2 regions of the Microbacterium natoriense genome follow, and region 1 is predicted to be linked to the other one. Evidence: predicted binding sites of a transcription regulator. Region 1 holds the regulator's gene; the other holds the start of a gene.
What was found. Region 1 encodes LexA, which represses DNA repair genes until DNA is damaged. Its sites were predicted from a motif close to TCGAACANNTGTTCGA; they were not measured.
Positions count from the first base shown of each region.

Region 2: a site for LexA is predicted at 3,586-3,601, ahead of recA (recombinase RecA). Genes of this name have one in related genera too.

Region 1 is NZ_JAUSXV010000001.1:3,301,906-3,309,389, forward strand. It holds gene hisH (imidazole glycerol phosphate synthase subunit HisH) at 1-290, opposite strand, end outside; gene hisB (imidazoleglycerol-phosphate dehydratase HisB) at 287-898, opposite strand; gene QFZ53_RS15610 (histidinol-phosphate transaminase) at 895-1,989, opposite strand; gene QFZ53_RS15615 (LysM peptidoglycan-binding domain-containing protein) at 2,107-2,469, opposite strand; gene lexA (transcriptional repressor LexA) at 2,764-3,450, shown strand; gene metE (5-methyltetrahydropteroyltriglutamate--homocysteine S-methyltransferase) at 3,569-5,881, opposite strand; gene QFZ53_RS15630 (methylenetetrahydrofolate reductase) at 5,913-6,872, opposite strand; gene QFZ53_RS15635 (S9 family peptidase) at 7,067-7,484, shown strand, end outside.
Region 2 is NZ_JAUSXV010000001.1:2,394,555-2,402,038, forward strand. It holds gene QFZ53_RS11035 (DNA translocase FtsK) at 1-1,794, shown strand, start outside; gene pgsA (CDP-diacylglycerol--glycerol-3-phosphate 3-phosphatidyltransferase) at 1,794-2,369, shown strand; gene QFZ53_RS11045 (CinA family protein) at 2,366-2,848, shown strand; gene QFZ53_RS11050 (helix-turn-helix domain-containing protein) at 2,984-3,292, shown strand; gene QFZ53_RS11055 (DUF3046 domain-containing protein) at 3,311-3,535, shown strand; gene recA (recombinase RecA) at 3,799-4,842, shown strand; gene QFZ53_RS11065 (regulatory protein RecX) at 4,924-5,745, shown strand; partial or broken gene QFZ53_RS19860 (tRNA (N6-isopentenyl adenosine(37)-C2)-methylthiotransferase MiaB) at 5,984-6,502, shown strand; gene QFZ53_RS19865 (MiaB/RimO family radical SAM methylthiotransferase) at 6,444-7,427, shown strand.

The DNA.
Region 1 (7,484 bases):
CGCTCGACCCCGTGGGCGAAGAGCACCTGCATGCCCACGCAGATGCCGAGCACCGGTCGCCCGCCCGCGAGTCGACGGTCGATGATCTCGTCACCGCCGTGCGCGTACAGGGCGTCGCGGACGGCCTGGAAGGCACCGACGCCGGGCACGACGAGACCATCGGCCTCGAGCGCGAGCTTCTTGTCTCGCGTGAGCACGGCATCCGCACCGGCGGCGACGAGAGCTTTGACCGCGGAGTGCACGTTGCCGGATTCGTAGTCGAAGACGGCGACTCTCGGTGCAGTGCTCACAGTGCGCCCTTGGTCGACGGGATGCCGTCGACCAGTGGATCGAGTGCCTTCGCCTGGCGGAACGCACGTGCGAACGCCTTGTACTCCGCTTCCGCGATGTGGTGCGGGTCACGGCCGCCGAGAACGCGCACGTGCACAGTGAGACCGGCGTTGAAGGTGATGGCTTCGAAAGAGTGACGCACGAGCGCGCCGGTGAAGTGGCCGCCGATGAGGTGGAACTCGAAGCCCGTCGGCTCGCCTTCGTGCACGAGGTACGGACGCCCCGAGATGTCGACGACAGCCTGAGCGAGAGCCTCGTCGAGAGGCACGAGAGCGTCGCCGTACCGCGAGATGCCCGACTTGTCGCCGAGTGCCTCGCGGATCGCCTGGCCGAGCACGATCGAGACGTCCTCGACCGTGTGGTGCGCGTCGATGTCGGTGTCGCCGGACGCGCGCACGGTGAGGTCGGTGAGCGAGTGCTTCGCGAACGCCGTGAGCATGTGATCGAAGAACGGCACGGAGGTGTCGATGTGACTGACGCCCGTCCCGTCGAGGTTCAACTCGAGTTCGACGGTCGACTCGGACGTGCTGCGGACACGACGAGAGGTGCGAGGCGCGGGGGTGCTCATGAAGCCGATCCTATCGAGGCGAGAGCGTCCAGGAACGCCGTGGTCTCCGCCTCGGTTCCCGCGGTGACGCGGAGGTGCCCGGGGATCCCGACGTCGCGGATGAGCACGCCCTGGTCGTACAGCCCCTGCCAGGTCGCCTTCGGATCGGACACGCCACCGAACAGGACGAAGTTCGACCAGGACTCGTGGGGGGTGTAGCCGAGCGCCTCGAGCGTGGCCGAGATGCGGTCGCGCTGCTCGACGATCTCGTCGACCATCCCCAGCATCACGTCGGCGTTGCGCAGAGCGGCGACGGCAGCGGCCTGCGTGAGCGCACTCAGGTGGTACGGCAGACGCACCAGCCTCAGTGCGTCGATGAACGCGGGGTCGGCGGCGAGATAGCCGACTCGGGCGCCCGCGAAGGCGAAGGCCTTGCTCATGGTCCGCGAGACGGCGAGGCGCGGACGCCCCTCGAGCAGGCTGAGAGCGGATGCCGCATCCCGCGGCGCGAACTCCTGATAGGCCTCGTCCACGATCACGATGCCACGAGCCGCGTCGTACACCGCCTCGACCACGTCGAGCCCGAGCGGCGTGCCGGTCGGATTGTTCGGCGAGCACAACAGGATCACGTCGGGATCCGCGTCGCGCACCTGCGCCGCGGCGTCGTCCGGGGTGATCGTGTAGTCCGGCTCGCGGGTGCCGGCCACCCAGCGGGCACCTGTCCCCTGAGCGATCAGCGGATACATCGAATAGGTGGGCGCGAAACTGAACGCGGTGCGCCCAGGGCCGCCGAAGGCCTGCAGGATGTGCTGCAGCACCTCATTCGATCCGTTGCCCGCCCAGATCTGCTCGGAGGTCAGACCGTGCCCGAGGTACGACGCGAACGCCTCACGCAGCGTCGTGAACTCCCGGTCGGGGTAGCGGTTCACGTCGCGGATCGCGACCGCGATGTCGTCGAGGATGTCGCTGGCGACAGCATCCGGCACCGGATGGGTGTTCTCGTTGACGTTGAGCGCGATCGGGAGGGGAGCCTGCGGTGCACCGTAAGGCGTCAGCCCCCGGAGGTCGTCGCGAAGCGGCAGGTCGTCAAGAGAAGCGGTCACCCTTCCCATGCTAGAACGCACCGGCTATGCAACCGAGCCAGGTGACACACTTCGCCCCTTGGGTTCCTGAGCCTGCCGAAGGACGCTCCCAGAACCGAACGATGGTCAGTTCGTGTACATCGATGGTCAGTTCGTGTACCGAGCAGGGATCGCGAGCTCGTCACCGACCTGCAGGGTCGAACCCTCGAGCATGTTGAGGTCGCTGATCTCGTCCATGACGCCGCGCGGGTCCTCATTCGGAGCGACCTTCGAGGCGATCGACCAGAGCGAGTCACCGGGCACGACCGTGACGGTCTCGAACGTCGCCGTGGAGACCGCGTCGTTCGAGGCCAGAGCGCTGCCGCCGCTGAGGACGCCGAATGCGATACCAGCGGCGAGAGGGATCGACGCGAGAGCCAGGAGCACACGGCGACCACGCGCCGTCACTCGCAGGCGCGTCGCCGGACGTGCCGGAAGAACTGCCGCGGTGCCGAAGGCGATGGTGCTCATGTCGTGCTCCTTCTCGTCGCTTCCCTGCGGGAAGCCCCCTGAGGGGGAAGTTGGCGTAGCGTTCGCATTCAGGACTCGGCCGGGAGCCGTGGATGCGAAGCTACGTTCCGAATCTATATTCGAATTCGAACATCTGTCAAGCGTTCTTCGAAACCTGGTTCGAGAATCTGCCGACACGCTCGAACAGATCTTCCAGATCGGCCCGTTTCTCGGATACGGTTTCGATACGGACACCACATCACGGACCACCGACATTCGAACTGCGGCCCCGGAATCACGCATCTAAGGAGCACGATGAGCGACAACTCCGCACCTGAGCCCGAGGCGCCGCGCACCCGTCGCCGCAAGAGCCTGAGCCCCAAGCAGATGGCGATCCTCGAGGTGATCCAGAACTCGATCAGCCGGCACGGCTATCCGCCGAGCATGCGCGAGATCGGCGACGCCGTCGGCCTCAAGTCGCTGTCGAGCGTCACCCATCAGCTCGGCCAGCTCGAGCTCAGCGGCTACCTGCGCCGCGACCCTGGAAAGACCCGTGCCATGGAGGTGCTGATCGATCTGCCAGGCACGAGCGGCGAGAACCCCGCCGACGTCGCGACCCCGGTGGGCGATGCCGCCCTGGTTCCGCTCGTCGGACGCATCGCAGCCGGAGTCCCGATCACGGCCGATCAGCAGGTCGAGGAGATCTTCCCGCTTCCCCGCCAGCTGGTGGGCAAGGGCGACCTGTTCATGCTCAAGGTGTCAGGCGAGTCCATGATCGACGCGGCGATCTGCGACGGCGACTGGGTCGTCGTCCGCACCCAGCACACGGCCGAGAACGGCGAGATCGTCGCCGCCATGCTCGACGGCGAGGCCACGGTCAAGGTCCTCCGCCGTCGAGACGGTCACACCTGGCTGCTCCCCCGGAACTCCGCCTTCGAACCGATCCTCGGCGACGAATCGACGATCCTCGGCAAGGTCGTCGCGGTGCTCCGCGCCGTCTGAACGGTCTCCGACGCGCAGAAGCCCCCTTCACAGGTGAAGGGGGCTTCTGCTGTTCGCGGCAGCGCCGGCATCCGTCCTCGACGGGCTCCCGGCGCTGCTGCGTCCCGACGATCCTCGATCAGACGGCGACCGAGACATCCTCCCGGACGCGACGGGTCGCCTCGACGATGTTGCGCAGCGACGCGACCGTCTCGTCGTATCCGCGGGTCTTCAGACCGCAATCCGGGTTCACCCAGAGCTGACGCAGCGGGATCTCGTCGACGGCCCGGCGCAGGAGCGCCTCGACCTCCTCGACGCTCGGCACGCGCGGCGAGTGGATGTCGTACACGCCGGGCCCGATGCCGTGGTCGAAGCCCGACTCGGCGACGTCCGCGACGACCTCCATACGGCTGCGTGCCGCCTCGATCGAGGTGACGTCGGCGTCGAGCGCCCGGATCGCGTCGATCACGACCCCGAACTCCGAGTAGCAGAGGTGCGTGTGCACCTGCGTGCCCGAGGCGGCTCCACCCGTGGCGAGACGGAACGAGTCCACCGACCACTGCAGGTACTCGGGCTGGTCCGCCTTCTTGAGCGGGAGCAGCTCGCGCAGCGCGGGCTCGTCGACCTGGATGATCGCGATGCCCGCGGCCTCGAGGTCGGCGATCTCATCGCGCAGCGCGAGCGCGACCTGGTTGGCCGTCTCGGCGAGCGGCTGGTCGTCGCGGACGAACGACCAGGCGAGGATCGTCACGGGGCCCGTGAGCATGCCCTTCATGTGCGCGGTGGTCAGGGACTGCGCGTACGTGGACCAGCCCACCGTGATGGGCGCCGGACGCGAGACGTCGCCCCAGAGGATGGACGGACGCGTCGCGCGGGAACCGTAGGACTGCACCCAGCCGTTCTCGGTGACGTCGAAGCCATCGAGGTTCTCGGCGAAGTACTGCACCATGTCGTTGCGCTCCGGCTCGCCGTGCACGAGGACGTCGAGACCGAGATCCTCCTGCAGCGAGACGACGCTGGCGACCTCGCGCCGCAGGAACTCCTCGTAGTCCTCCACGGGGATCTCGCCCTTCGTGAAGCGGGCGCGTGCCTGGCGGATGTCACCGGTCTGCGGGAACGATCCGATCGTGGTGAGCGGCAGGGCGGGCAGGCCGAGCGCCTCCTGGGCCGCTTCGCGCTCCTCGTACGACGCACGCGAGAAGTCGGCGTCGGTGAGGGCGCGATCGCGCACGGCGCCGTCGCGCACGCCCGGGGCCGACAGCCGGTCGGCCAGGGCGGCGGATGCCGCGTCGAGCTCGGCCGCGATCGCGCTGCGTCCTTCGGCGAGGCCGCGAGCGAGGGTCACGACCTGCGCGACCTTCTGGTCGGCGAACGCGAGCCATGAGACCAGGCGCGCGTCGAGCTTCGTCTCGTCGTCGACGTCATGCGGCACGTGCAGCAGCGAGGTGGAGGTGGATGCCGAGACGGATGCCGCACCGAGTCCGCCCAGCGCCTCGAGCTTGTCGGCCGCCGCAGCGAGATCGCCGCGCCAGATGTTGTGCCCGTCGATCGCTCCCCCGACGAGGGCCTTGCCTTCGAGGCCCGGGACCTGCGCGGGCACTCCACCGCGGACGAGGTCCACCGCGATCGCCTCGATCGGGGCGGCGGCGAGCACCGGGAACACCTCGCCGAGGTCGGCGTAGGGAGCTGCGACCAGGATCGAGGGACGGTCGGACGAGCCACCGAGCACAGCCAGAGCGCGGGCCGCAGCATCCGCCAGCTGGGCGACGGACGCGGGCAGCGACTCGCTCACGAGCGCCGGTTCGTCGAGCTGCACCCACTCCGCTCCCGCATCCTTCAGGGCCGCGAGGAGTTCGACGTAGACGGGCAGAAGGTCGTCGAGGCGGGAAAGCGGGTCGAAGTCGTCGGGCGCGCCGTCCGCCGCCTTCGCCAGCGCGAGGAGCGTGACGGGTCCGACGATCACGGGACGCGTCACGAAGCCGGCGGCGACGCCCTCGGCGACGTCGCGCACGAGACGGTCGTCGGAGAGCGAGAAGCTCGTGTCCGGCCCGATCTCGGGCACCAGGTAGTGATAGTTCGAGTCGAACCACTTCGTCATCTCGAGCGGAGCGCGATCGCCCTCACCGCGCGCGATCGTGAAGTAGGCGGGAAGCCCGATCTTGCCGTCCGCCGCGCGGAGGTCTTCGAAGCGTGCGGGGATCGCACCGACGGCGACTGCGGCGTCGAGCACCTGGTCGTAGAAGGAGAACGACTCGGGGATGGCGGAGTCGGCGCGGCCGAGACCGAGCGAGGCGAGTCGTTCGCGGGTCGCGGCTCGGAGTTCCGCGGCGGTCGCCTCGAGCTGGGCGAGGTCGGAGCGACCGGCCCAGAACGCCTCGACGGCCTTCTTGAGCTCGCGGCGTCGGCCGATGCGGGGGTAGCCGAGGATGGTGCCCTCAGGGAATCCGGACATGGTGGAGCCTTTCGATGGGGGTTCAGCGGGGTCAGCGGATGCGAGCGACCGGCAGGACGCCGGCCTCTTCGAGAACGGTGAGCACGGTGTCGTGCTGGTTGAACGCGTACAGGTGGATGCCGGGGGCACCGCCCGCGATCACCTCGCGGGCGAGACGGGCCGCCCACTCGACGCCGATCTCATGGCGCCCCTCCGGCGTCGGCTCGACATCGAGCGCGATGGCGAGTTCGCTCGGCAGGATCTCGCCCGTCAGCTCGAGCACGCGAGCCAGACGCACAGGCGACACGATCGGCATGATGCCGGGGAGGATCGGGATGGTGACCCCCTCGGCGCGCGCCTTCTCGACGAAGCTCAGGTAGTCGTCGGAGTGGAAGAACAGCTGTGTGATCGCCGACGTCGCACCCGCCGCCTGCTTCGCGAGCAGGGCGTCGATGTCCTGCCAGCGATGGGTCGACCGCGGATGCCCGTTCGGGAAGGCCGCCACGGCGACGGACGCCTTCCGCCGGGCACCCACCGTCGCTGCTCCCGGGAACCCCGGGACGGGCGACTCCTCGTAGGGCGACCGTTCCGCCTGCACGCGATCGATCAGCTGCACGAGCTGCGCCGCGCTCTCGAGGTCGCCGAGGAACGGCTCGTCGTGGCCGACAGGCGGGTCGCCGCGCAGCGCGAGGAAGCTGAGGATTCCGGCATCCAGGAACTCCCTGATGAGGCCCGCCGCTCCCGCATAGGTGTTGCCGACGCAGGTGATGTGCGCGAGCGGCTCGACGTCGGTGTGCTCGCGGATGAATCGCAGCACTTCGAGCGAGCGCCCGCCGGTCGAGCCGCCGGCGCCGTAGGTCACCGAGATGAAGTCCGGCCCTGCGGCGGCGAGCCGTCGCACCGTCTCGTGCAGCGCCGTCTGGCTCGACTCGGAGCGCGGCGGGTACAGCTCGAACGAGAACGGCACTCTGCTGGTCCGATCTGCAGAGGGCTTCGTCGTCTCGGAAGACATCTTCTACTCCAGGGGACAGGGCGGGCACAGGGCCGCGAACGACGCGCTTCTGCGTCTCTTTCGCGGGCGGGTGCCGGGCTCGGCTGTCGCTCCACGCTCAGGGTGAACCGGGCGTTTCCAGAAACCTATGGCAATCCTCCGCGCTCCGCATCAACTGTGACGTCGTGTGTCATCGTCGCAATAGGCTCGAGGTCATGTCGACGCCGTTCGGGTTCTGGCCCTCGCCCTTCACCGCCGCGTCGGTCGCGGCATCCGCCCCTCGCATCGACGGATCGGCCTTCGTCGGCGAGGAGATCTGGTGGGGCGAGTCCGTGCCTGCCGAGGGCGGGCGGATGACCGTGCGGAGCACCTCGGGACGAGAAGTGCTGCCCGCTCCCTGGAGCGCCCGTTCCCGCGTGCACGAGTACGGCGGCGGATCCTGGGCGGCCGACGCCGACGGCACGCTGTTCTTCGTCGACGCCCGCGATCAGCGGGTGCACCGCCTCGAGCCCGGCGTCGAGCCGGTGCCCCTCACGCCCGCGGGTCCCGCGCACGGAGGCCTCCGCCTGCAGCGCGGGCGTCTGTTCGCCGTGCGCGAGGATCTCTCCGTCGATCCCCACCTGCGCGCGATCG
Region 2 (7,484 bases), 910 kb from region 1:
GTCGAAGACCCCTACGACGCGGCGACCGAGGTGCTGTCCGACGTGCGGTCGGTCACCGACGCGCTCGCGGGGCAGCAGAGCACGGCGCTGCTCGATGACTCCGACACCGGTGAGATGCCGGAGCTCCCTGGCCTCGACGGCTTCGGCACAGAGGGTCCGGGGGAGCGGGGACCGCAGGCGCCGGTGGCGCCGTACATCCTTCCGCCGCCCAACCTGCTCGTGGAGGGTCCGCCTCCCGTCGTGCGTTCGGAGGCGACCGACAAGGTGATCGAGCAGATCACGAACGTGCTCACGCAGTTCAAGGTCGATGCGAAGGTCACCGGGTTCTCCCGCGGGCCGACGGTCACGCAGTACGAGGTCGAAGTCGGGCACGGCGTCAAGGTCGAGAAGATCCTGCAGCTGAGCAACAACTTCGCGTATGCCGTGGCCTCGAACGACGTGCGCATCCTCTCGCCGATTCCGGGCAAGAGCGCGATCGGCATCGAGATCCCGAACGCCGACAAGGAGATGGTCGCGCTGGGCGACGTCCTGCGTTCCCAGGCCGCGCAGAAGAGCACGCATCCCATGACGATCGGCGTCGGCAAGGACGTCGGTGGCAACATCGTGATCGCCAACCTCGCGAAGATGCCGCACCTGCTCGTCGCCGGTTCGACCGGCTCGGGAAAATCGAGCTTCGTGAACTCGATGATCACGAGCCTGCTGATGCGGGCACGTCCCTCCGACGTGCGGATGGTGCTGATCGACCCGAAGCGCGTGGAGCTCACGAGCTACGCCGGCGTTCCTCACCTGATCACGCCCATCATCACGAACCCGAAGAAGGCCGCAGAGGCTCTGCAGTGGGTCGTGAAAGAGATGGACATGCGATACGACGACCTCGCGTCGTTCGGATTCCGCCACATCGACGACTTCAACCGGGCAGTGCGTGCCGGTGAGGTCGAGGTTCCCGTCGGCAGCGAACGGGTTCTCAAGCCGTACCCGTATCTGCTGGTCGTGGTCGACGAGCTCGCCGACCTCATGATGGTCGCCCCCCGTGACGTCGAGGACTCGATCGTCCGAATCACCCAGCTCGCGCGCGCATCCGGCATCCACCTCGTGCTCGCCACACAGCGACCCAGCGTCGACGTCGTGACCGGTCTGATCAAGGCCAACGTGCCCTCGCGTCTCGCCTTCGCCGTGACCAGCGTGACCGACAGTCGTGTCATCCTCGACAGCCCCGGCGCCGACAAGCTGATCGGTCAGGGTGACGCCCTGTTCTCTCCGATGGGCTCGTCCAAGCCGTTCCGTCTGCAGGGCGCATGGGTCGACGAGAAGGAGATCGACGCGGTCGTCAAGCACGTGACGCGTCAGGCCCGCCCCGAGTACCGGTCCGATGTGCAGGAGGCGATGGACCCGGCCAAGAAGAAGGAAGTCGACGAGGACATCGGAGACGACCTCGAGCTGCTGCTCGCAGCCGCCGAGCTCATCGTGTCGTCCCAGTTCGGTTCCACATCGATGCTGCAGCGCAAGCTCCGCGTCGGCTTCGCCAAGGCGGGCCGTCTGATGGATCTGCTCGAATCGCGAGAGATCGTGGGCCCGTCCGAGGGATCGAAGGCGCGCGACGTGCTGGCGACCGCCGAGCAGCTGCCGCAGGTGCTCGCGAAGCTCCGCGGTGATGACGCGCCGGCTGCGCCTTCGGCGGCCGCGCCGGCACCGGCCGGCCGCGCGCAGGATCCGGTCGAGGCGCAGTTCGACGGGCTTCCGGTCGTCGAGGCGGAAGGCGACGAAGACGCCTGGGGACTCACGGGGCGCGACTGATGGCCATTCCACGGCAGCTCCCCAACGCGATCACGGTCGCACGCATCCCCCTCGCGGTGGTCTTCTTCGTGTTGCTGCTGCTCGGAGGCACCTACGGCGAGCCCGATCCGGTGCTGCGCTGGGTGGCCGGCGCCCTTTTCATCCTCGCGATCTCCACCGATTGGGTCGACGGGTACCTGGCCCGCAAGTACGACATCGTCAGCGACTTCGGAAAGCTGTGGGATCCGATCGCCGACAAGCTCCTCACCGGAGCCGGATTCATCGGCCTCGCGATCCTCGGCGAGGTGAACTGGTGGATCGTCGCGATCATCCTGGTGCGCGAGTGGGGGATCACCGTCCATCGGCTGATGATCGTGAACGAGCATGTGGTCGCGGCGGCCTGGATGGGCAAGCTCAAGACGGCCGTGCAGGCGGTCGCGCTCGGCTGGGCGCTGCTGCCGCTGCACCTGCTCATCGGACTCCAGCCCTGGACCCTCGTCACGGCCGTGCTGATGGTCGTCGTGCTCGTGCTCACCGTCGCGAGCGGCATCGACTACATCGTCGCCCAGGTGCGCGGCGCCCGGGCGAAGGCGTGAGCGAGGCATCCGAGGTCCTCGAGGAACTGCGTTCCCGAGGATGGACGCTGGGCATCGCCGAGTCGCTGACCGGGGGAGCCGTCGCGGCGGAATGCGTCTCGGTGCCGGGCGCCTCCGCCGTTCTCCTGGGTGCGGTGGTGGCGTACGCGACGCCCGTCAAACACACTCTGTTGGGAGTCGACGCGGATCTGCTCGATGAGCACGGGCCCGTCCACCCGCTGGTGGCCGCGCAGATGGCCGACGGAGTTCGCTCGGCCGTGGCCGTAGACGGATGCCGGGCGGATGTCGGAGTCTCCACGACGGGCATCGCCGGTCCCGACTCGCCGGATGGTCAGCCGGTCGGTACTGTGCACATCGGCGCGGTGACGCCCGAAGGTGCGCGAACGGCGGCCTTCCTGTTCTCCGGAGATCGTGCGCAGATCCGTGCGCAGACGGTGCAGGAGGCGTTCGCCGTGCTGCTCGAACTGCTACGGGAATAGATGGCTCTGCATCAAAGTTGACATGAGTGTGCTCACATTCAAACCACAGGGTGTCAAGGTAGATTCTGTGCAAGCAAGAGGTATTAGACTGGCGATCTCTTCGAGGGCGACCTCGGGAACTGGGAGGAGGTTCCGATGATTCTCGTACGACAGGAAATCGGCGATGTGCTGAGGGACTTCCGTCAGCAGAAGGGGCGTACGCTCCGGCAGGTCGCAAGCAAGGCATCCGTGGCTCTGGGCTATCTCAGTGAGGTCGAGCGCGGGCAGAAGGAAGCATCGAGCGAGATCCTCGCTTCGGTCGCAGAGGCGCTCGACGTTCCGATCTCCACCATCATGCGCGAGGTCGGCGATCGGATCTCGGTGCTCGAGGGCATCCAGGTCTTCCCCGATGTCGTGCCCGACGATCTCGTCGCGTCGATCGAGCCTCAGCTCACGCTGCGCTGATCAGCTCTTCTTTCGTCGATGCGTCGCAGTGAGTTCCTCCGCGCCGTGGACGTCGAGTTCGGGGGGCGCGCGTCCTCATTGGTCAGCGACCTGGTCCTGACACAGCTCGGAGACCGCACGGCTGCCGCGGCGTTGACAGACGGTCTGCCACCCCGAGAGATCTGGCTGGCGTTGTGTGCCGAGATGGACGTGCCGATCGAACGACGCCATGGCGCGGGACGATTGGAACCTCGCAAGCGCTGAAGCGGTTGTTCGAGAGATCCGTGTTTCGACACGCCGAATGCGACATGTCCTCGAAGATGTGTTCGAGAAGGCGTAGTCTTCTGCACAAGTGGTTCTGATGCCGTGTTATCCCCAGTTCGTGGGCGTCCTGACGCAATGTCCGAGGCTCCTCGTACGGTGAAGACAAGGCCTCGAAGCCATACGCCTTGTCGGAGAGTTCTCCCCATCCGGGGGTGGGCCGCGACAGCCTACAGGCGGCAACACGCGAGCAGAAGGAACACATCATGCCATCACCCGCAGACCGCGAGAAGTCCCTCGAGACCGCACTCGCACAGATCGACCGCCAGTTCGGAAAGGGCTCGGTCATGCGGCTGGGCAGCGATGAGCGCGCTCCCGTCGCCGTGATCCCCACGGGTTCCATCGCTCTCGATGTCGCTCTCGGCGTCGGCGGCCTGCCACGCGGACGCATCGTCGAGATCTACGGTCCGGAGTCGTCGGGTAAGACGACCCTGACTCTGCACGCGATTGCCAATGCGCAGCGCGCAGGAGGCATCGCCGCCTTCATCGACGCCGAGCACGCGCTCGATCCCGACTACGCGGCGAAGCTCGGTGTCGACATCGACGCGCTGCTCGTCTCCCAGCCCGACACCGGTGAGCAGGCGCTCGAGATCGCCGACATGCTCGTGCGCTCCGGAGCCATCGATCTGATCGTCATCGACTCCGTCGCAGCGCTCGTGCCCCGGGCCGAGATCGAGGGCGAGATGGGCGATTCGCATGTGGGTCTGCAGGCCAGGCTCATGTCGCAGGCCCTCCGCAAGCTCACCGGCGGACTGAACCAGACCAACACCACGATGATCTTCATCAACCAGCTGCGCGAGAAGATCGGCGTGTTCTTCGGCTCGCCTGAGACCACAGCCGGTGGTAAGGCGCTGAAGTTCTACGCGTCCGTGCGACTCGACATCCGTCGGATCGAGACGCTGAAGGACGGCACCGACGCGGTGGGAAACCGTACGCGTGTCAAGGTCGTGAAGAACAAGATGGCGCCGCCCTTCAAGCAGGCCGAATTCGACATCCTTTACGGCATCGGCATCTCGCGAGAGGGCAGCCTGATCGACTTCGGTGTCGAGCACGGCATCGTCAAGAAGTCCGGATCGTGGTACACGTACGACGGTGACCAGCTGGGGCAGGGCAAGGAGAACGCGCGATCGTTCCTCCTCAAGAACCCCGACATCGCGCTGGCCATCGAGTCCCAGATCAAGCAGAAGCTCGGCATCGGTGCGCCGGCTGCTGCTCCCGCCGATGAACTTGCCGAGCGCCGCCCGGCCTGATGCTTCGGCGTCGCTCAGCAACCGTGCTTCGACGTCGCTCAGCAACCGTGCTTCGACGTCGCTCAGCAACCGGGGTGAGTCATGACTGCCGACGATGAGTCGCTTGCTCCTGTCATCCCGCTCTTCGGCGGGGCACGGAAGAACCATGGGTCTGAGGGTGAGGGGGATGGCGCCGCGGGCGTCGTCCCCCGTCCCGCCGAAGAGGAACAGCTCTGGCGCTCCACATGGTCGTCGCCGACGCTCGGAGACGACCGGCCCGCAGATGCCGGGACGCCGAGCGAACGGCATCCGGCGCGAGGTGCGGCCGGTCGAGCCGCACCGCGGCTGCGCGCTCTGACATCTCACGAGACGCGCGAGCGCGATGCCGCCCCCGACGGAGGTGCCGACCCTGAGCAGGTCAGAAAGGCCGCGGAAGAGGTCCTCGTCCGACGGCTGCGAACTCGTTCGCTGTCCGTCTCTGAGGCGCGCCTGGTGCTGAGGGGATACGAAGCCGGTGAGCAGAGGCTCGACTCGGCGCAGATCGACGACGTCATCGACGACTTCTGCCGCCGCGGCTACCTCGACGACGCCGTCCTCGCTGGCCACCTCATCACCTCGGGCGTCGAGCGGAAGGGCCAGGGGAGAGTCGCCCTGTCCCGTCTCCTGACGCAGCGCGGCATCGCGCGCGATGTGATCGATGCGGCTCTCGACGATCTTCCGGATGACGACGTCGAACGTGCCCTCGAGTTCGCCAGGTCCAAGATGCGCTCGCTCGCCCGGCTCGACCAGGAGACGGCCAAGCGACGGCTCTCGGGTCAGCTTGCTCGTCGCGGGTACTCCGGGGGCGTCGTCAGCTCCGTGGTCCGGACGGTGATGGGCGAGCAGTTCTCCGGCCCACGGCCCTCGGGCGTGAGATTCGAATGAAGTGCGCGATCGGCCCGGCTGCCGACCGGTGAGGTCATGGCAGCCGGGCCCGTCTCGCGCAGCCGCAGCACATCAGAGTGCTGACGTGCATCGCGAGCGGTACCAGGGCTGTCGATCGTAGAATCGAAGGATCATGACTATCCCTCGCAGTGAACCGACGATCATCGACGCGTCGTCGGCAGCAGTCGACAGCGACGGGCGGCAGCGCTCGTACGAAGTGCGCACGTTCGGGTGCCAGATGAACGTTCACGACTCGGAGCGTCTCTCCGGTTCGCTGGAGAGCGCGGGCTACGTGCGGGCGGCAGCCGGTGACGAGCCTGACGTCGTCATCATCAACACCTGCGCGGTGCGCGACAACGCGGCTGGGAAACTCTACGGAACGCTGGGTCAGCTCGCCTCGGTCAAGCGTCGCAAAGACGGCATGCAGATCGCCGTCGGCGGGTGCCTCGCACAGATGGACAAGCAAGCTGTGCTCGACAAAGCCCCCTGGGTCGACGTCGTCTTCGGAACGCACAACATGGGTTCTCTCCCTGGACTTCTCGAGCGTGCGCGTCACAACGGCGAGGCCGAGCTCGAGATACTCGAGTCCCTGGAGATCTTCCCGTCGACGTTGCCCACCAAGCGCGACTCCGCGCACAGCGGCTGGGTGTCGATCTCGGTCGGCTGCAACAACACGTGCACCTTCTGCATCGTGCCGCATCTGCGGGGCAAGGAGAAAGACCGCCGACCCGGAGACATCCTCAACGAGATCCGCCTGCTCGTCGAAGACGGCGCGATCGAGGTCACGCTGCTCGGGGCAGAATGTGAACTCCTACGGCGTCGAGTTCGGTGACCGTCAGGCATTCGGCAAGCTCTTGCGTGCCGCCGGCGAGATCGAGGGCCTCGAGCGCATCCGCTTCACGAGTCCGCATCCGGCCGCCTTCACCGATGACGTGATCGACGCGATGGCCGAGACGCCGAGCGTCATGCCTCAGTTGCACATGCCGCTGCAATCGGGCAGCGACCGCATCCTCAAGGCGATGCGGCGCTCGTACCGGAGCGAGCGCTTCCTCGGCATCATCGAGCGCGTGCGCGAGCGCATCCCGCACGCGGCGATCACGACCGACATCATCGTCGGGTTCCCCGGCGAGACCGACGAGGACTTCGAAGACACCATGCGGGTCGTCGAGCAGTCGCGGTTCTCCGGAGCCTTCACATTCCAGTACTCGATCCGCGAGGGCACCCTCGCCGCGACGATGGAGAACCAGGTGCCCAAAGAGGTGGTCCAGGAGCGTTACAACCGCCTGATCGCCCTGCAGGAGCGAATCTCGCTCGAGGAGAACCAGAAGCAGGTCGGCCGTGAGGTCGAGCTGTTGGTGTCTGTCGGTGAGGGGAAGAAGGATGCGGAGACCCATCGCCTGACCGGACGCGCACAGGACAACCGTCTCGTGCATTTCGAGGTGACGCCCGGATCCGAGATCCCTCGCCCAGGCGATGCCGTGACCGTGACGATCACCCATGCGGCGCCGTTCCACCTGCTCGCCGACGACCCGACTGCCCAGCCGTTGCGCATCCGTCGCACCCGCGGCGGAGACGCCTGGGACCGGGCGCAGTCCGAGTCGTGCGCGGTGCCCTCTGCGGCATCCGACGGCGCTCCTCGCGCGGTCTCGCTCGGTCTGCCGACTCTGCGCGTGGGCGTGTGAACCCGCAGCGTCAGCGAGAGCGCGCCCTGTCGGCGGCACCCCGTGATGCAGGCATCG